Regions from separate parts of the Pseudomonas sp. GW822-FHT03F04 genome, predicted to be linked through region 3. Evidence: predicted binding sites of a transcription regulator. Region 3 holds the regulator's gene; each other region holds the start of a gene.
The links. Region 3 encodes FliA, which starts transcription of late flagellar genes. Its sites were predicted from a motif close to CTAAAGTTTNNNNNNNNNNNGCCGNTAA; they were not measured.

Region 1: a site for FliA is predicted at 3,047-3,074, ahead of AC1RMX_RS02065 (methyl-accepting chemotaxis protein). Genes of this name have one in related genera too.
Region 2: a site for FliA is predicted at 2,909-2,936, ahead of AC1RMX_RS09520 (methyl-accepting chemotaxis protein). Genes of this name have one in related genera too.
Region 4: a site for FliA is predicted at 1,934-1,961, ahead of AC1RMX_RS04370 (methyl-accepting chemotaxis protein). Genes of this name have one in related genera too.

What each region holds. Positions count from the first base shown of each region.
Region 1 covers NZ_JBXANF010000001.1:435,075-439,806, forward strand. Annotated here, with positions in the region: gene AC1RMX_RS02055 (gamma-glutamyl-gamma-aminobutyrate hydrolase family protein) at 1-219, shown strand, start outside; gene AC1RMX_RS02060 (phosphocholine cytidylyltransferase family protein) at 239-952, shown strand; gene AC1RMX_RS02065 (methyl-accepting chemotaxis protein) at 967-2,943, opposite strand; gene AC1RMX_RS02070 (LysR substrate-binding domain-containing protein) at 3,125-4,045, opposite strand; gene AC1RMX_RS02075 (NorM family multidrug efflux MATE transporter) at 4,204-4,732, shown strand, end outside.
Region 2 covers NZ_JBXANF010000003.1:658,518-663,249, reverse strand. Annotated here, with positions in the region: gene AC1RMX_RS09535 (TonB-dependent siderophore receptor) at 1-1,140, opposite strand, end outside; gene AC1RMX_RS09530 (FecR domain-containing protein) at 1,227-2,240, opposite strand; gene AC1RMX_RS09525 (sigma-70 family RNA polymerase sigma factor) at 2,240-2,740, opposite strand; gene AC1RMX_RS09520 (methyl-accepting chemotaxis protein) at 3,052-4,732, shown strand, end outside.
Region 3 covers NZ_JBXANF010000004.1:539,188-543,919, forward strand. Annotated here, with positions in the region: gene flhA (flagellar biosynthesis protein FlhA) at 1-29, shown strand, start outside; gene flhF (flagellar biosynthesis GTPase FlhF) at 41-1,381, shown strand; gene fleN (flagellar synthesis regulator FleN) at 1,495-2,325, shown strand; gene fliA (RNA polymerase sigma factor FliA) at 2,322-3,062, shown strand; gene AC1RMX_RS12165 (chemotaxis response regulator CheY) at 3,230-3,601, shown strand; gene AC1RMX_RS12170 (protein phosphatase CheZ) at 3,619-4,407, shown strand; gene AC1RMX_RS12175 (chemotaxis protein CheA) at 4,445-4,732, shown strand, end outside.
Region 4 covers NZ_JBXANF010000002.1:135,188-139,919, forward strand. Annotated here, with positions in the region: gene AC1RMX_RS04370 (methyl-accepting chemotaxis protein) at 1-1,866, opposite strand, end outside; gene AC1RMX_RS04375 (hypothetical protein) at 2,248-2,781, shown strand; gene AC1RMX_RS04380 (GNAT family N-acetyltransferase) at 2,830-3,756, opposite strand; gene AC1RMX_RS04385 (phenylacetate--CoA ligase family protein) at 3,756-4,732, opposite strand, start outside.

The DNA.
Region 1 (4,732 bases), on a different contig from region 3:
GTCGCCGAAGTGAACAGCTATCACGGCCTCGCTCTTGCCAGTTGCCCGCAGGGGTTTGAAGTCATGGCGCGCAGCGAAGACGGGGAAATCGAAGCCATCCGCCACCTCCAGCTGCCGTGGGAAGGCTGGATGTGGCACCCGGAACGTGAAGCGGATTTTGCCTTCCACGATCTTCAGCGAATCCGGCAGTTGTTCGGCGAACCCCACTCCTCTCAATAACCCACGGGATAGACGTGTTGTGAAAGCCATTATTCTGGCTGCCGGACGTGGCAGTCGCATGAAAAGCCTCACGGATGAGCGGCCCAAGTGCCTGGTCGAGTTGCGGGGCAAACCCCTGCTCGAATGGCAGTTGGAGTCCCTGCGCGCGGCCGGTATCAGTGAAATCGCCGTGGTCACCGGCTATAAGCATGAGTTGCTGGCCGACCGTGGCCTGATCGAGTTTCACAACCCGCGCTGGGCGGACACCAACATGGTGTCGTCACTGGCCTGCGCCGAATCGTGGCTGCAGGGGCAGCCGTGCCTCGTGAGTTATTCCGATATTTTCTACAGCCCGGCGGCCGTTCAGTCGTTGATGGCCAACACGGCATCACTGGCGGTGACCTATGACCCCAACTGGCTGGAACTGTGGACGCAACGTTTCGGTGATCCGCTGCTGGATGCCGAAACGTTCCGCCTGACCAACGCCGGCACGCTGGCGGAAATCGGCAACAAGCCGCAATCGGTGGACGAAGTTCAGGGCCAATACATGGGACTGCTGCGCTTCACCCCCGAGGGCTGGGCAGAGGTCGTTCGGCTACGAGCCGAACTGACCCCGGAACAACGCGACAAGATGCACATGACCAACACCCTGCAACGCGTCATCGATGCTGGCCAGGTTCCCGTCGAAGCCGTTGCTTACACGGGAGAATGGGGAGAGGTCGACTCCAGCGAAGACCTCTGCGCGTACCAGTAAGCGGATACGCCCTCTCAGCGGAAGCGGTCGACCTCTTGGCGCAGGTCGGCCGCCAGGCTTTCCAGCTCCTTCGCCGTAATGGCCAGGTTCGACACCACTTCGCGCTGCTCGCTGTTGGCCATCGCGATGCTCTGCAGATTGCTGCTCAACAACGTCGCGGTGCTGCTCTGCTCCTGCGTCGCGGTGGTGATCGCCGCGAACTGCTGACCCGCCGAACGACTCTGCTCATCGATCCGCGCCAGCGCCGACGCGACGTTGGCATTGCGCGACAGGCCTTCCTGCATCAGCACGTTGCCCTGCTCCATGGTGCTGATGGCGTTGCCGGTTTCCTGCTGGATGCTGTGGATCATCCCGGAGATTTCGTCCGTTGCCTGACGGGTACGCGACGCCAGATTGCGCACCTCGTCAGCCACCACAGCAAAACCGCGACCCTGTTCACCGGCACGGGCCGCTTCAATCGCAGCGTTGAGTGCCAGCAGGTTGGTCTGTTCGGCAATCGAGGTGATCACGCTGACGATGCCGCCGATTTCCTGGGAGCGCTGACCGAGCGTGTTGATTACAGTCGCCGTGGTGTTCAGCGCGCCGGCAATCTGCTCCAGCGAGGACGACGCTTCTTCCATCGAGCTGCGACCGATCTGGGTCTGCTGGGCATTTTCCTGGGCCAGACGCTGGGTGTTGCCCATGTTGTCGGCAATGTTCAGCGAGGTGGCGGAGAACTCTTCAACCGCACCCGCCATGCTGGTGATCTCGCCGGACTGCTGCTCCATGCCTTCATACGCGCCGCCGGACAAACCGGACAGCGCCTGCGCACGGCTGTTGACCTCTTCCGAAGCGCGGCGGATGTGCTCGACCATGGTCGACAGCGCCTGGCTCATCTGGTTGAAGGCACGGGCCAACTGACCGATTTCATCGTTGCTCGACACGTTCAGCCGCACGCTCAGATCGCCGGCACCCAGGGCTTCCGCCTGACGCACCAGATCACCCAGCGGTTGCAGTTTGCTGCGCAGCAGCCACACCGCCGAACCGACCGCAATCAGCATCGCCAGCAGGCTGCCGATGGCCAACTGGATGCCAACGCTCCAGGTCACTTCGCGGATCTCGGATTTCGGCATGCTCGCCACCACCGACCACGGTCCACCCTCGAACGGTACGGCGATGCTGTAGAAGTCTTCGGATTTGTCGCTCCAGAACCGGCCCTTGCCCGGCGTCTTCGCCAGACCGTTGACCACCGGCACCGCTTGATCCGGCGCCTGCACGCCCGCTGGCGCAACCAGCCATTTATTCTGTTCGTCCAGCAGCGCCAGGGAGCCGCTCTGGCCGATGCGGAAACGCTTGAGGTTGTCGAACTGGGCGTTTTGCGCGTCGGTGTAATCGAAGCCGACGAACAATACCGCGATCACCTTGCCGCTGCTGTCACGCACCGGGGTGTACTGAGTCATGTAGGAGCGATCAAACAGCAGCGCACGGCCGACGTAGCCCTGCCCCGCCATCAACTTCGCATAAGCCGGGTGAGCGTGATCGAGCAAGGTGCCGATGGCGCGGGTGCCATCCTGTTTGGTCAGCGAGGTGCTGACCCGCACGAAGTCTTCGCCGCTGCGCACGAACAGCGTGGCAACGCCCGCCGTCATCTGCTTGAACTCGTCGACTTCCTTGAAGTTGTTGTTCAACACTTCGCTGCCCAGGTGCAGGCCCGGGGTCTGGGTGCCCGCCACACTGACCGGCTCGCTCGGGTGAATGCTCAGGCCCGCGCTGAAGCGCTTCTCGAACAACCCGCTCAGGCGCTGGGTGCTTTCACGCAGCGTGCCGTGGAAGGTGCTCAACTGGTCGGCGAGCAGACGTGCCTCGCTGGCCAGGTGTTCTTCACGGGTGGCGAGGTTGGCGGTGTCCAGCGAACGCAGGGCGAACACCGTACTGCCACTGATGACAACCGCCAGTATCACGGCGAGCGCGAGGCCCAGCTGCGAGGCGATCCGGGCGCGAGGTTGAGACATGGACAGCTCCTGGCCGAGTCTGCGGATCCTCCCTGATCGCGGCTCGGAAAATTCTAATAATGGGGGTGAAGCCTGGAACCGGCACGACGGTCCCACTTGCACGTATTCGGCGGTAAAGCCGAATACTTGAGTGCACAGCGGGGTTATGGCCGAAGGCCGGCATTGTGGCGGCTCGAACGTTTCAGCTCAAGCGCGTGACCGGCGGCAACACCATGGCGTGGACTTCGCCTTGCAGGAAGTCGCTGAGCCGGCGCAAACGTTCACCTCCCGGACGGGTCTTTGGCCACACCAGGTAATAATTCAGGCCACTGGCAACTGCCGTCGGCCACGGCAGACTCAAACGCCCTTGCGCGACATCCTCGGCCACCATCAGCAAATCACCCATCGACACGCCATAACCCCGGGCCGCCGCGATCATCCCCAGTTCCAGGGTATCGAACACCTGCCCGCCCTTGAGCGATACCTGATCCGACAGTCCCATGTGCTCCAGCCAACTGCGCCAGTCGCGGCGATCCGGCGTCGGGTGCAGCAATTCGGCGCTGGCCAGTCGCGCCACATCCCAGGGCTGGTCGTGCAAAAGACTCGGGGCGCCCACCGGAATCAGCTCTTCCGGAAACAGCAGGCTGGCCTCCCAGTCCGGCGGAAAATGCCCGTCGCTCAGCAGCACCGCGCAATCGAAAGGTTCGTTGTTGAAGTCCACCGAATCCACGTCCATCCAGGCACTGGTCAGTTGCACTTCATTGCCCGGCTGCAAATGGCGAAAGCGACTGAGCCGCGCCAGCAACCAGCGCATGGTCAGGGTCGACGGGGCCTTCATGCGCAGGATGTCATCTTCGGCGCGCAAGGTATTGCAGGCTCGCTCCAGCGCGGCGAACCCCTCGCGGATGCCCGGCAGCAGCAAGCGCGCCGATTCGGTCAGTTGCAAATTGCGTCCGCTGCGATGGAACAGCCGACAGGCGAAGTGCTCTTCGAGCGTGCGGATATGCCGGCTGACCGCACTCTGAGTGATCGACAGTTCTTCGGCAGCGCGGGTGAACGAACTGTGGCGTGCCGCCGCTTCGAATGCGCGCAGGGCATACAAGGGTGGAAGGCGACGGGACATGTACAGCGCTCCAATGGCGGGATTGCGCCAACTTAGCAGAATTGCTCCTGGATGAGTTTTAATCATGCCATCCATCCTTTTTATCCCTTTGTGCAAGCCGCGCCAAACCCTGAGAATCGACGGTCTCTTGCCCCTTCTTTTATACGGATGTGAACACCATGCAGCGTCCTGTGCGTACCGAACTCTGGGCCATCCTGCGGCTGGCGGGGCCGTTGATTGCCTCGCAGTTGGCACACATGCTGATGGTGCTGACCGACACCCTGATGATGGCCCGCCTCAGCCCCGAAGCGCTGGCCGGTGGCGGTCTGGGTGCGGCGAGCTATTCGTTCGTGTCGATCTTCTGCATCGGCGTGATCGCGGCGGTCGGCACCCTGGTGGCAATCCGTCAGGGTGCCGGCGATATTATCGGCGCCGCCAAACTGACCCAGGCCGGGTTGTGGCTGGCGTGGCTGATGGCGCTCGGTGCCGGGCTGCTGCTGTGGAATCTGAAACCGGTGCTGTTGCTGTTCGGCCAGACCGAGACCAACGTCAACGCGGCCGGACAGTTTCTGATCGCGCTGCCGTTTGCCCTGCCCGGCTACCTGAGCTTCATGGCCCTGCGCGGCTTCACCAGCGCCATCGGCCGGGCGACACCGGTGATGGTCATCAGCCTCGCCGGCACCGTGGCCAACTTCCTGCTCAATTACG
Region 2 (4,732 bases), on a different contig from region 3:
AATCGTGCCGTCGGCCGGCACGCCACCGTGATAGCCGCCATCCGGGTCATGTTGCAGATACGCCTGCAGGGTCAGTGAAGTGTCTTCGTTGAAATCGATGCTGACCGTCGGCGCGAGGGCGAAGCGTTTTTCCTTGTTGTGGTCGAATTGCGTGTCGGACTGATCCGTCAAACCGATCAGACGATAGGCGATGCGCTTGTCGTCATCGACCGGGCCGCTGAAGTCAAAACCAACACCGCGCTGGCCCTGAGTGCCAACGGTGGCCTGAACCTGATGATAGGCCTCGTACAACGGTTTCTTGCTGGTCAACGCCACCAGCCCGCCCGGTGAACTGCGGCCGTACAACACCGACGACGGGCCTTTGAGAATGTCCACGCGCTCGAGGAAATAAGGATCGACCTGCATGGTGCTGTAGGTGCCGCTGTCGCCCATGGACTTGAGGCCGTCGAGGTAGATGTTATCCACCGAGCCATCGTTGAAGCCGCGCATCGCCACATAGTCGTAACGGTGCGTGGCGCCATAGGGGTTGGTCAGCACACCGGGGGTGTAGCGCATGGCCTGGGACACGGTTTGCGAGCCCTGATCGTCCATTTGCTCGCGGGTGACCACGGACACGCTTTGCGAGGTTTCCAGCAGCGCGGTACTGGTTTTGGTGGCGATCTGACTGTGCGTTGCGTTGTAGCCGTCCATGCTGCCCAGCGCGTTGCCGAGGGCAAAACCTTTGATGTCAGTGGTCGGCAGGGCCAGGGCTTCGGTTTCCGTGACGGAGCGCAACACATAGCTGCTGCCGTCCTGGCTGACCGCCTCCAGACCCGAGCCACCGAGCAGATGACTCAACGCCTGATCTGCCGAATATTCGCCCTGCACGCCGGGTGATTGCCGGCCTTGAGTCTGCTGTGGGGTCATCGACAACGTGATGCCGGCCTGGCGCGCGAACTGGTTCAGCGCCTCGCCCAATGGCCCGGCGGCGATGTTGTAGCGATGGCTGCTGACCTCACTGCCGCTCGCCGCGACGCTCAGGTTCGGCAGCAGGCCGACGCCCAGTGCCGTGGAGAACAACGCGGCCCGAACGGCGTGGCGCAGAAGGCCCGATTCGGCAGTGAAATTCAGAGGGTTCTTACAGATAACGCGCGCAGTCATTGTAGGTTTCCGTGGCAAGTCGCGAAGGCTGAATTGAAGTGCTTACTGACTAAGCCGGCCTTGCCACGAAAACCCGCCAAAAAATTTCAGACTGCTCGTTCCAGCGTTACCCACCAGCGGGTGCGATAGCGCAATTGCACCGGCAGGGTTTGCGGCAGGATCGCCAGCAACTTGTCGGTGTCATCGAGGCGGAACACGCCGGACAAGCGCAGATCCGCCACTTGCGGGGCGCAATTCAGGAAGCCCTGACGGTAGCGGCCAACCTCATTGAGGAAGTCACCCAGGCGCATATTGCGCGTCACGATAAGCCCGTCGATCCAGGCGCCGGCATCCATGTCCAGCGGCGGAGCGGGACGCGCCTGATGGTGATCGATCAAGTAACTCTGACCGGCAAGCACCTCGGTGGAAGCGCCATCGCTCGTCCGCGGCGAATGAATCGCTACTCGGCCACTGGTGACGCTCAGGCGCGTGCAATCACCTTCCTGACGCAGGATGAATCGAGCGTCGAACGGCTCATAACTGCCATGACGATTTTGCACTCGCAGCGGTCGATCAATCCCCGAACCTTCGTCGGCGCCGCCGCAGGTCACGATGATCTCGCCCCGGGTCAGTTTGATCAGCCGCTGTTGCGCGGTGTAATCGAGGTCCACGGCGGTGGCCGTGTTCAGTTCGATCCGCGTACCGTCGGGCAACTGGAATCCGCGGCGCTCGCCGGTGGCGGTAGCGTAATCGGCGCTCCACTGCTGCCAGGCTGACGTGTCTTTGGCCAGCCACGCGGCGGAGCCCATCAACAACGCGCCGGACAGCAGCTTCAACGCCTGACGGCGACCCAGGCTCTGCGCACTGTTTTCCAGTGTGTTGAATGCCACTTGCGCACCCGGAACGGCACGCAGATTTTGGGTCAGCTCACTTTGCAACGACTGCACCCGCTGCCAGGCCAGTTCGTGATCGTGGTGCTCGGCGCGCCATTGTTCACATTGGTGGTTCAGGCGCGGATTGCCGTGGTTATTGCGCAGGCGCAGCAGCCAGTGGATCGCCTGTTTGACCACTTGTTGCGGTGGCTCGGCGCGGCGGGCGAGTGACACGTTATCCACCGGCATCAGCTTTCGTACCGCAGCACGTAGCAGTGATACAGCGCATCGGCGACGTAGCGCTCCACCGAGCGCAAGGACAGGCCCATCTGCTCGGCGATCTGCTTGTGGGTCAAGCCTTCGCACTGCGCCAGCAGAAACGCCTGACGTACTTTTGGCTTCAGTCCTTCAAGCATGCGGGCAATGCTTTCCAGCAGCTCGATCACCATTGCGCGGGATTCGGCGCTGGGTGTTTCGGCTTCCGGCAAGTGTGCGATGGTTTCCAGATACGCGCGTTCGATTTCCTCACGACGCCAATGGTCGATCACCAACCCACGAGCGATGGTGCGCAGAAACGCGCGGGGCGCCTTGAGTTCGAGACGTTCGGTGCGTTGCAGCAGGCGAACGAACGTGTCCTGGGCCAGATCCGCCGCATCGGCCGCATTGCCCAGTCGCGCGCGCAACCAGCCGTTGAGCCAGCCGTGATGACGACTGTAAAGCGCCTGTACTGCAAACTCAGGTGAGGACATGAACGCGACAGCCCGAACGTCACAAATGATAATTAGTCGCATTGTCATCAAGGGTTACAGAATTTGCAACCGGCGCTGCAAAACAGTCATCAAAAAATGACAGGCGAACGCTCTGGCACGCCGTTCGGCGGGAATCTGGCAGAAATGCCGTCCATTTCCTACAAAGCGCTAAGTTTTCTCCGAAGCGTGCCGACAGACTGGTGAGACATGCGTGCACCAAAGTAGAGCGGCCATCAGAACGCTGCCTGCGCTGTACATGGAATGTTGCATCCGGAACGCATCCCCACTTTTGGCATAAGAAGTCCCATGAAATGAATCTCAAGTTCAGCCATAAAATCCTGTTGGCCGCCTCGGGCGTCGTGGTCCTGGCGTTCGCGCTGTTCACTCTGTACAACGACTATCTGCAGCGAAACACCATTCGCCAGAACCTCCAGTCCTCCGTCCAGCAGGCCGGCGACCTGACCGCCAGCAGTGTGCAGAACTGGATGAGCGGGCGGATTCTGGTGCTGGAAAACCTCGCGCAGAACGTCGCCCATCAAGGCAAGAACGCCGACTTCCCTGGGCTGGTCGATCAACCGGCTTTCACCTCGAACTTCCAGTTCACCTACGTCGGCCAGGCCAACGGTGTGTTCACCCAGCGCCCTGACGCGAAGATGCCGGACGGCTACGACCCGCGTCAGCGTCCCTGGTACAAGCAGGCCGTGGCCGCTGACCAGACCATGCTGACCCCGCCTTACATGGCTGCCGTCGGCGGTCTGGTGGTGACCATCGCCATGCCAGTGAAAAAGAACGGCGAGCTGCTCGGTGTGGTGGGCGGTGACCTGAGCCTGGAAACCCTGGTGAAGATCATCAACTCGGTGGACTTCGGTGGCCTGGGCCACGCGTTCCTGGTCAGCGGTGACGGTCAGGTGATCGTCAGCCCGGACAAAGACCAGGTGATGAAGAACCTCAAGGACATCTACCCGAACGCTGATGTGCGTATCCAGAAGGGCAACCAGAACGTGGTGCTCAACGGTCAGGAGCGCATCCTGTCGTTCACCCCGGTCACCGGTCTGCCGAATGCCGAGTGGTACATCGGTCTGTCGATCGACCGCGACAAGGCCTACGCCGCACTCAGCCAGTTCCGTACTTCGGCACTGATCGCGATGTTCGTCGCAGTGGGCGCGATTGCGGTCTTCCTGAGCCTGTTGATCACCGTGCTGATGCGTCCGCTGATCACCATGGGCCGTGCGATGCAGGACATCGCCCAGGGCGAAGGCGATCTGACCCGTCGTCTGGTAGTGGAAAGCAAAGACGAGTTCGGCGAGCTGGGCAGTTCGTTCAACCAGTTCGTGGAGCGGATTCACGCCTCCATCTCCGAAGTGTCTTCCGCGACTCGCCACGTACACGACCTGTCGCAACGGGTGATGGCATCGTCCAACGCCTCGATCATCGGTTCCGACGAGCAAAGCGCGCGCACCAACAGCGTGGCTGCGGCGATCAATCAATTGGGTGCCGCCACCCAGGAAATCGCCCGCAACGCCGCCGATGCTTCGCAACACGCCAGCGGCGCGAGCGAGCAGGCCGATGATGGTCGTCAGGTGGTCGAGCAGACGATTCAGGCGATGACCGAGCTGTCGCAAAAGATCAGCCTGTCGTGCACCCAGATCGAAACCCTGAATGCGAGCACCGACAACATCGGCCACATTCTCGATGTGATCAAAGGCATCTCCCAGCAGACCAACCTGCTGGCGCTCAACGCGGCCATCGAAGCGGCCCGTGCCGGTGAAGCCGGACGCGGTTTCGCGGTGGTGGCGGACGAGGTGCGCAACCTCGCTCACCGCACCCAGGAATCGGCGGAAGAGATCCACAAGATGATCACCTCGCTGCAGGTCGGCTCCCGTGAAGCGGTGACCACCATGAACGCCAGTCAGGCGTCCAGCGAAGAGAGCGTTGAAGTGGCGAACCAGGCCGGTCTGCGTCTGGTCAGCGTGACCCAGCGCATCGGCGAAA
Region 3 (4,732 bases):
TCGTTGCGACAGTAGGGCCCAACGGCTGAGGTAGTGGTTTATGCAAGTTAAGCGTTTTTTCGCCGCCGATATGCGTCAGGCCATGAAGCTGGTTCGTGATGAGCTGGGCGCTGATGCCGCCATCATTGGCAACCGCCGCATTGCCGGCGGCGTCGAGCTGACGGCGGCGCTGGATTACAAACTGTCGGCGCTGGCGCCGCGGGTTCCGAACATGGAACTCGAAGACGAGCTGCGCAAGACCCAGTCGCGCATCGTCACCGCCCAGGCCGAACTGAGCATGCGTGGTGAAGCCGACGGCAACACCAATCGCCAGTTGTTCTCCGGTCTGCCATTGACCGCCGGCCTGCCGCTGACGGCTGCCGAGCCTCTGACAGAACCGACTTACGCTGCTCCGGCGCGTCCGGCACCTGCGCCTGCACCGGCTGCCGCTGGCGTTGATCCGCGTGCGCTGGATTCGATGCGTTTCGAACTCAACAGCCTGCGCGAGCTGATGGAAGTGCAGCTCGGCACTCTGGCCTGGAATCAGCTGCAAGGCAGCCGTCCGGCTCAGGCGAACCTTTATCGTCGTCTGCAACGCATCGGCTTGTCCGGCCCGTTGTCCCGCGACCTGCTGGCGCTGACCAGCGATATCGAAGAACCTCGTCAGGCCTGGCGCATGTTGCTGGCGCACCTGGCGCGGATGATCGCCACGCCGGAAGTCGAGCCGCTGGAAGAGGGCGGGATCATTGCCATGGTCGGTCCTGCCGGCATGGGCAAGACCACCACCCTGGCCAAGCTGGCCGCCCGTTACGTGCTCAAGTACGGCGCGCAGAACATTGCGCTGGTGAGCATGGACAGCTTCCGCATCGGTGCTCAGGAACAGTTGAAAACCCTGGGCCGGATCCTCAATGTGTCGGTGACCCACGTCGACCCGGGCCAGTCCCTGGTGCAGGCGCTGGATCCACTGCTGCGCAAACGCGTGGTGCTGATCGATACCGCCGGCCTGCAGGCCAGCGATCCGGCACTGCGCATGCAGCTGGAAAGCCTGGCCGGTCGTGGCATTCGGTCAAAAAATTATCTGGTTCTGGCAACCACCAGCCAGAAACAGGTTCTAACCGCCGCTTATCACAGTTACAAGCGTTGCGGGCTCGCCGGGTGCATCCTGACTAAACTGGATGAGACGGCCAGCCTTGGCGAAGTGCTGAGCCTGGCGATCAGTCATGAACTGCCGGTCGCCTACCTGACCGACGGCCCACGGATTCCGGATGATCTGCATCTGCCGCGCCGTCATCAATTGGTCAGCCGCGCCGTCAGTGTGCAAATGCAGGAAGAACCCAGCGAAGAAGCCATGGCTGACATGTTCGCTGATATCTACCACAGTCCCACCAAGCAGGTTGGCTGAGGTAATGAACAGTTTTTGTACCTACATCGATGGTCTGCCATGCATTGTTCCGGTTGTGAACGCGCAGCCAGTAATGTGGCCTCCGTCTATGCAAGACAAGGTAAAGAAATAACATGGGCAGCATGCATCCCGTACAGGTGATCGCGGTGACCGGCGGCAAAGGTGGCGTCGGCAAGACTAACGTGTCAGTGAACTTGTCCCTGGCGCTGGCAGAGCTTGGCCGTCGGGTCATGCTGCTGGACGCCGACCTGGGTCTGGCGAACGTCGACGTTCTGCTGGGCCTCACGCCCAAACGTACCCTGGCCGATGTGATCGAGGGCCGCTGCGAGCTGCGCGACGTGCTGTTGCAAGGCCCCGGCGGGATCCGCATCGTGCCGGCCGCTTCCGGCACGCAGAGCATGGTTCACCTGAGCCCGGCCCAGCATGCCGGTCTGATTCAGGCGTTCAGCGACATCGGCGACAATCTCGACGTACTGGTGATCGACACCGCTGCGGGTATTGGTGACTCGGTAGTCAGTTTCGTTCGCGCTGCGCAAGAAGTGTTGCTGGTGGTCTGCGACGAGCCGACCTCAATCACCGACGCCTACGCCCTGATCAAACTGCTGAACCGCGATTACGGCATGAACCGCTTCCGCGTCCTGGCCAACATGGCCCAGAGCCCGCAGGAAGGTCGCAATCTGTTCGCCAAGTTGACCAAGGTCACGGATCGCTTCCTCGACGTCGCCCTACAATACGTCGGTGCGGTGCCTTACGACGAAAGCGTGCGCAAGGCGGTGCAGAAGCAGCGTGCGGTCTATGAAGCCTTCCCGCGTTCCAAGTGCGCACTGGCGTTCAAGGCGATCGCGCAAAAGGTCGACACCTGGCCGCTGCCCGCCAATCCGCGCGGCCACCTCGAATTTTTCGTCGAGCGCCTCGTGCAGCAAACGGCAGGACCTGTGCTATGACCGCCAGCGGTATGAATTTCTACAAGAAGTCGGCACGTGACGCGCAGTACGAGCTGATCGAGCGTTACGCGCCACTGGTCAAACGCATTGCTTACCACTTGCTGGCGCGATTGCCGGCCAGTGTGCAGGTCGAAGACCTGATCCAGGCCGGAATGATCGGCCTGCTCGAAGTCTCGACCAAATACGACGCCAGCAAAGGCGCCAGTTTCGAAACGTACGCGGGCATCCGGATCCGCGGCGCGATGCTCGATGAAGTACGCAAGGGGGACTGGGCACCGCGCTCGGTTCACCGCAACACCCGTATGGTCAGCGACGCGATTCGCTCGATTGAAGCTAAAACCGGCCGTGACGCTAAAGATCACGAGGTTGCGGCCGAACTCCAATTGAGTCTCGACGATTACTACGGGATTTTGAACGACACCTTGGGCAGCCGACTGTTCAGTTTCGACGACCTGTTGCAGGACGGCGAACACGAAGGGCTGCACGAGGATGGCGCAAGTGCTCATCTTGAGCCGTCGCGCGATCTGGAAGATGAGCGCTTCCAGGCTGCGTTGGCGGACGCGATTGCCAATTTGCCGGAGCGTGAGCGACTGGTGTTGGCGCTGTACTACGACGAAGAGCTGAACCTCAAGGAAATCGGTGAAGTCCTTGGCGTCAGTGAATCGCGGGTCAGCCAGTTACACAGCCAGTGCGCGGCCCGCTTGCGGGGGCGTTTGGGGGAGTGGCGAGCGCGCTGAAGGCAGTGTGGGGACGCTGCGAACGAGGCTGGTGCGGTGGTGAACGGCACCGGTCTTGCTCTGTTGTGCTCCAGACAGTCATCGAGTGCTTTGCCGGATTGATTGAAATGGCGCGTCCAGGTGCTGGGCGCGTTTAAGACTGCTTGGAGGTCGAATTGAACAAAGACATGAAAATCCTCATCGTTGATGACTTCTCAACGATGCGGCGGATCATCAAGAACCTGTTGCGTGACCTTGGGTTCACCAACACCGTTGAAGCCGACGATGGCACCACTGCCATTCCGGTGCTCAACAGCGGCAGCATCGACTTTCTGGTGACCGACTGGAACATGCCTGGCATGACCGGTATCGACCTGCTGCGTCACGTGCGCGCCGATGAAAAACTCAAGCACCTGCCAGTGCTGATGGTGACTGCTGAAGCCAAGCGCGAGCAGATCATCGAAGCGGCCCAGGCCGGCGTTAACGGCTACGTGGTCAAACCTTTCACGGCTCAGGCGCTGAAAGAAAAAATCGAGAAGATTTTCGAACGCATCGGCTGATGACGCGCGGGGGAGCTATGGAGCATAACGAATCTTCACAGGGCGACTTCGAGTCGACTCTGAAAAAACACGCGGTCGAACTGGTCGAAAGCCTTGAAAAAGGCAGGTTCGGCGACGCTGTGCAACTGATCCATGAGCTCAATCAGACCCGTGACCGTGGCCTGTACCAGGAAGTGGGCAAGCTCACGCGCGAACTGCACAGTGCAATCGTCAACTTCCAGATCGACCCGCATATGCCGCAGGCCGAGGAAGTGTCGCAGATCACTGATGCGACCGAGCGTCTGGGCTATGTGGTCAAGCTGACTGAAGCTGCGGCCAACCGCACCATGGACCTGGTCGAAAGCGCCACGCCGGTGGTCAATGGCCTGGCTGACGAAGCCCAGGCATTGAGTGCCGACTGGGGACGTTTCATGCGCCGTGAAGTCGGGGCTGAAGAGTTCCGCGAACTGGCGCGTCGGGTCGACGGTTTTCTGGCACGCAGCAGCGCGGACAACCGCGCGGTGTCGAGCAACCTCAACGACATTCTGCTGGCCCAGGATTACCAGGACCTCACAGGTCAGGTGATCAAGCGCGTGACCCAATTGGTCACCGAAGTCGAAAGCAATCTGCTCAAACTCGTGCTCATGGCCAGTCAGGTGGACCGCTTTGCGGGCATCGAACATGACCGTGCGGCAATGCTCGCTGAAAAAGATCCACAAAAACATCTCTCGCAGGGTGAAGGTCCGCAGATTCATGCCGATAAACGAGAAGACGTTGTGTCCGGTCAGGACGATGTGGACGATTTGCTATCCAGCCTTGGATTTTAGTTTTCTGGGTTTTTAGACCTGTAGGAGCACCCCATTAATGAGCTTCGGCGCCGATGAAGAGATCCTTCAGGATTTCCTGGTTGAGGCCGGCGAGATTCTTGAGCAACTGTCCGAACAACTGGTCGAGCTGGAAAGCCGCCCGGATGACGCAGATCTGCTCAACGCAATTTTTCGCGGTTTCCACACTGTAAAAGGGGGCGCCGGCTTCCTTCAGCTCAATGAGCTGGTGGAGTGCTGTCACATCGCCGAAAACGTGTTCGACATCCTGCGCAAGGGTGAACGTCGCGTAGATGCAGAACTGATGGACGTGGTGCTCGAAGCGCTG
Region 4 (4,732 bases), on a different contig from region 3:
CATGCTGCGGTTGATCTCTTCGGTGACGGCGCTTTGCTGTTCGGCGGCGGTGGCGATCTGCGTGCTGAGGCTGTTGATGTGGCTGACCGAGCCGGCCATCTCGTCGAGGCCGCTGTTGACTCGCGCCGTGGCGTCGGCGGCCGACTGGCAACTGGCCTGGGTGTTTTCCATGGCGCTGACCGACGAACTCACGCCCTGGGTCAGGCGGGTCAACATTTCGTTGATTTCCGAAGTGCTGGCCTGGGTGCGAGCGGCGAGGGCGCGTACTTCGTCGGCCACCACCGCAAAGCCGCGGCCCTGCTCACCGGCGCGGGCGGCTTCGATGGCGGCGTTCAGCGCCAGCAGGTTGGTCTGGCCGGCAATGGCGCCAATCACCCCGAGAATCTCGGTGATGCGCTGCGCGTCCTGTTGCATGCTTTCGACCTTGTGCGTGGCGCTGGCCACTTCGTCGATCAGCGCGACCACGCTGCTCGACGCTTCGCCGACCACCACCCGCGAACGGTCGGCGTTTTCGTTGGCGCGCTGGGTGAAGGCGGCGGTTTCGGCGGCATTCTGCGCGACGCTTTCAGCGGTCGAACTCATCTCGTTGATCGCGGTGACGGTCTGGTCGGTTTCCGAGGCGTGGCGCAGCAGAATCTGACTGGTGTGCGCCGACGTACGTTGCAGGTTGTCGAGGCTCGAAGCCATGGCGCCGGTGGCCTGGGTGACTTCGCCGATCATGTTTTGCAGGTAGGCGATGAAGGTGTTGACCGAGTGACCGATCGCGCCGAGTTCATCTTCGGCGCGGATGGTGATGCGGCGGGTCAGGTCGGCATCGCCGCTGGACAGCAAATCGATGTTGGCTTTCAGGGCCTTCATGCGCTGGATCAGTTGGCGGATCGCATAGACCTGCCACAGCACCAGCAGGATCACCAGCGGGATCTGCAACAGGCTCAGCGTGCTGAGCACGTCATCGCGCTGGGCGGTGATCAATTTGGTCGGCAGGGCGGTGGCGAGGAACCAAGGCGTGCCTTCGATCGGGCGCATGAAGAAGGTGCTGGCTTCGCCGTTATTGTCGAACTCGACGCGCTGGGCCTGATCACGCTGTTGCAGGCCTGCTTTTACCTGGCTGGCAAACGGTGAACTGCCGGCCAGCTCGCTGATGTTTTTCAGCACGATCGGGCCATTGATGCGCGAACTGTTGCTGATGATCTTGCCGTCGGCCTCGACGATCAGCATTTCGGCGCTGAGGTCTTTTTCCTTGCGCGCCACCAGGTCGTTGAAGAAGCCCAGCGTCACGTCGATGGTCGATACACCCCAGGTCGTGCCGTTCTTCTGGATGGCCATGGCGCAGTTGGTGCGTGGTTCGGCGCTGGCATCGTCTTTATAGGCGGCGGCCCAGGCGCATTGGCCGCGCGGGGTCTGCAGGCCGCCCTTGTACCAGCTCTGGTCGTAATAGTTGGGCGCTGCGTCGCTGTTCCAGAAGGTGTTCACGGCGAGTTTGCCGGAGCTGTCGCGATGCCAGAAGGTGCTGAACTTGTTGCGTCCCGCCTCACGCTGACCGGGTAGTGGCCAGATACCACCGCCAAATACTTTCAATTCACCGTACTGGTCCACCAGCCCCGGCAGCACCGTATCGATGGCGGCACTGTCGAGCAGCGGGATGGTCTGGGTGATGCTGCGTTGCTGCGATTGAACCTTGTTCAGTTCGCCCTGGATCTGCTCGGCGACCTCGGCAATGCGGTTGAGCACGACCTGTTCTTCGGTATGACGCAGTTTCGGCGCGACCAACTGGCTGATGCCCACCACGGTCAGGACCGACAGCAACAGGATAAATAGAACCAGAAACAGCGTGTAGCGAGCCTGAATGGTACGGAATGCGGGCATGGAGACCGGTCCTTGAGCAGCGTTTCTTATTAGGGGCGAGGAGTAAAACAGTAGGGGTATCCCTTACGTATCGTCGCGGCGCGAGGAAGCTTTAGGTACTCACGTGCTAAAAAGTTTTGAAACGCTGACCGGCAAGTAACAGATCCGACACATGCAAACTAACCAGCCCGTTCGTTAGAGTAAAAAGCCGATTTTCGCCGGACTGGCCAAGCGGCTCTGGCTCAATATCTGCGGGGCTTGCAGTGCTTTGTATCGAGAATGTACAAAATTTGTAAAAAAGTGAAAAACAGATTGGTGACATCAGTTTGCCGGCCGATACTCCGGGCAACTCAAGACGTTCCACAAGGATATTTTCATGTTCTTTTCGCAAGGAGCACGCTCATGACCGTTGGTTATACCGGCGCGTGGCAGCCCAAGGCAGGTTTGCTGGTTCGAGATGCAGGGAGCTCGGGCAAACCGGTTTCTCAAAGCGTGAAGGTCAAGCAGATGCTGGCCCTGGTCGGCAACGACCCCACCGTTCTCAACACGGCGGAAATGGACAAGCAGCGTTTGCACAAGAACATCAAGGGGTTCGATCCGGAAAACGTCACTCCCAAGCAATTGGGCAAACTGACTGACTTCCTGCGCAGCCGGGGCCTTATTTCCGAAGTGACCTCGATGACGCTGCTCAATGCCGGTGACAAGTTCGATCGGTTCGGCATTCAGAAAGACCCGGATGCCAAGTTCAATGCGCTGGAATATTTCGCCACGCAACTGGACACCATCAACAACAACAGCCTCAAGGGCAACAAGTACGCCAATACGTTGATCCCGGAGTACAAGAAAGCCATTTATGTGCTGCAGAGCCTGAAAACCTACGGACAGGGCGGTGAACGTCCGCCTCCGACCGACAAAGGCGTCAGCGCCAAGGCTTGATCGCGTAAAACCAGGCCCTCCGATGCGCAGGGCCTGGGCATTCTTGCGTTACACGGACGATGATGGCTTGGCAATGAGCGATTGCAGGTCGTCATGCAGCCGCTGCATCTGCGGGCAAATCAGCGTCAACGCCGGTGGCCTGGCGCCACGATGAAACAACGCCAGCCAGCCAGCTCCTCTCTCATCCGGCACCAGCCCGGTGAACACGAATCCCGCCGTCGTCAGCAAGTGAAAAGCGCTTGCGAATTCCTTTGCCAGCCTGAGCCTGACTGAAATGAGCCAATGCGCCGGCAGTTCCTGCAACTGCTTGAGCAAGCCGCCATCGATCTCTTTGAAAATGCCTTCATACCGGTTCAATTGTTGTTCCAGCTGTACCGGTTCGCCCACCCAGGGCGCGGCCCTGTCCTGTGTTCCGAACACGCTGCACATCTGCCTCATGAAATCCCGGCAGCTTTCGGGCCACGCCTGGGTCGGGAGCGGACGTCGGTTATCGTCGACAGGCGTGTAACCGATGACCAGCGATTCCCGCGCTGAGGCATTGAACGGAGACGGGACATGGTCGGGCAGCCATCCGACACTCTGAAAGCCGAGACTGGCTGCCATGCGCTGTGTGTAGGGATGGCCGGTGACCTGTTTGATCGTCACGCCCCGGTATCCCAGGGCTTGCGCATGAATCAACAGCTGCCGTCCCAGGCGAGTGGCAATGTTCTGACCTCGGGTTTCGGGGGCAACCACGCTCAATGCCAGCTCGGCGATGTGCGATCCCTTGGCACGAATCAAGGTCGCGTGTCCCAGCATTTGATCTTCGGCGACGGCGACCAGAGAGTGCCAGCGACCCAGCGCATGGTTGCGATCGATCATGCAGGGCAGATAGACGTGAGGCTGGGCGTAAAGATCGCCGTAGGTTTTTCGGAACAGGTTGCTCACGGCCACAGCGTCGCTGTTGCGGTAACTGCGCAGGGTGACTGTTTCCATCAGCGCTGTTCCATGGGCAGGCTGTCGTAGACGCGCAGATCCAGTACGCGCTGGCGTTTGCCGGAGCGCGGATGGCGTGACAGGTCTTGAACCGTGCAGCAGTGAATCTCCACGTCCAGCAAGTGATCGGCATTGAGTTGTTCGATCAACGGGTAGTGTTCAATCAACGCGTGGTGCAGCCTCCGGTCGGTGTCTGCCGAAGCGGATTGCACAGCGTCCGGAGCCCATTTCAGGCGCAGGATATCTTTCGTTCCGGCCTGTTCGATCACCAGTTGCCAATCGTCACTGCCGGTGAGGCGTTGCACCGTATCGCCGATTTCATCGGGCAGCAGCGTCAGGATTCCCACCCTGACTCGCTGGCTGTCGGCGCTGCGGCCCATCAGCGCGAATTTGCGCGTGGGCGTTCGCTCGAGTTCTCGCCAACAGGCGCGGTCGCCGACCGGGTAACGAATCAGCGGCATCAACCGCCGGGTGAGATTGGTCATCACCAGGCGGCCTGTGCGATCGCATTCTTCGATTACCTCACCGGTCTGTTCGTCGAGGATTTCCAGCACGCTGTGGCCCTGCGCCATCCGGTGTTCACCCAGGGCGCAGTCGCGATGATTGGCGCCGATAAAGCCGGCATCGACGCTGGCGTACCCCATGGAGGCGACGCGTACATTGGGGAACACCCGGCCGAGCAGTTGCAACTGCGCCGGGAACAGGCTTTCACCGCCGTAGAGCAGGCATTCGACGCACTCCAGCCGGCGCCCCTGGCGTTCCAGCCACGCGGCGAAGGTCAACAAATGCGCCGGTACACCGGCCAGCACATTGATCCGATGCCGGGAAATCGAATCGGCCAGCACGGTCGAGTCGACATGGCCGGTGAAAGGGAATTCCACAACGCCCGGCTGAACGTGGGCCAGCGCATCGTGAGTGAAGATGAAACTGGCATAAAGGTCGCCGACAAAAAACAGGTTGGCGACCCGGTCGCCCT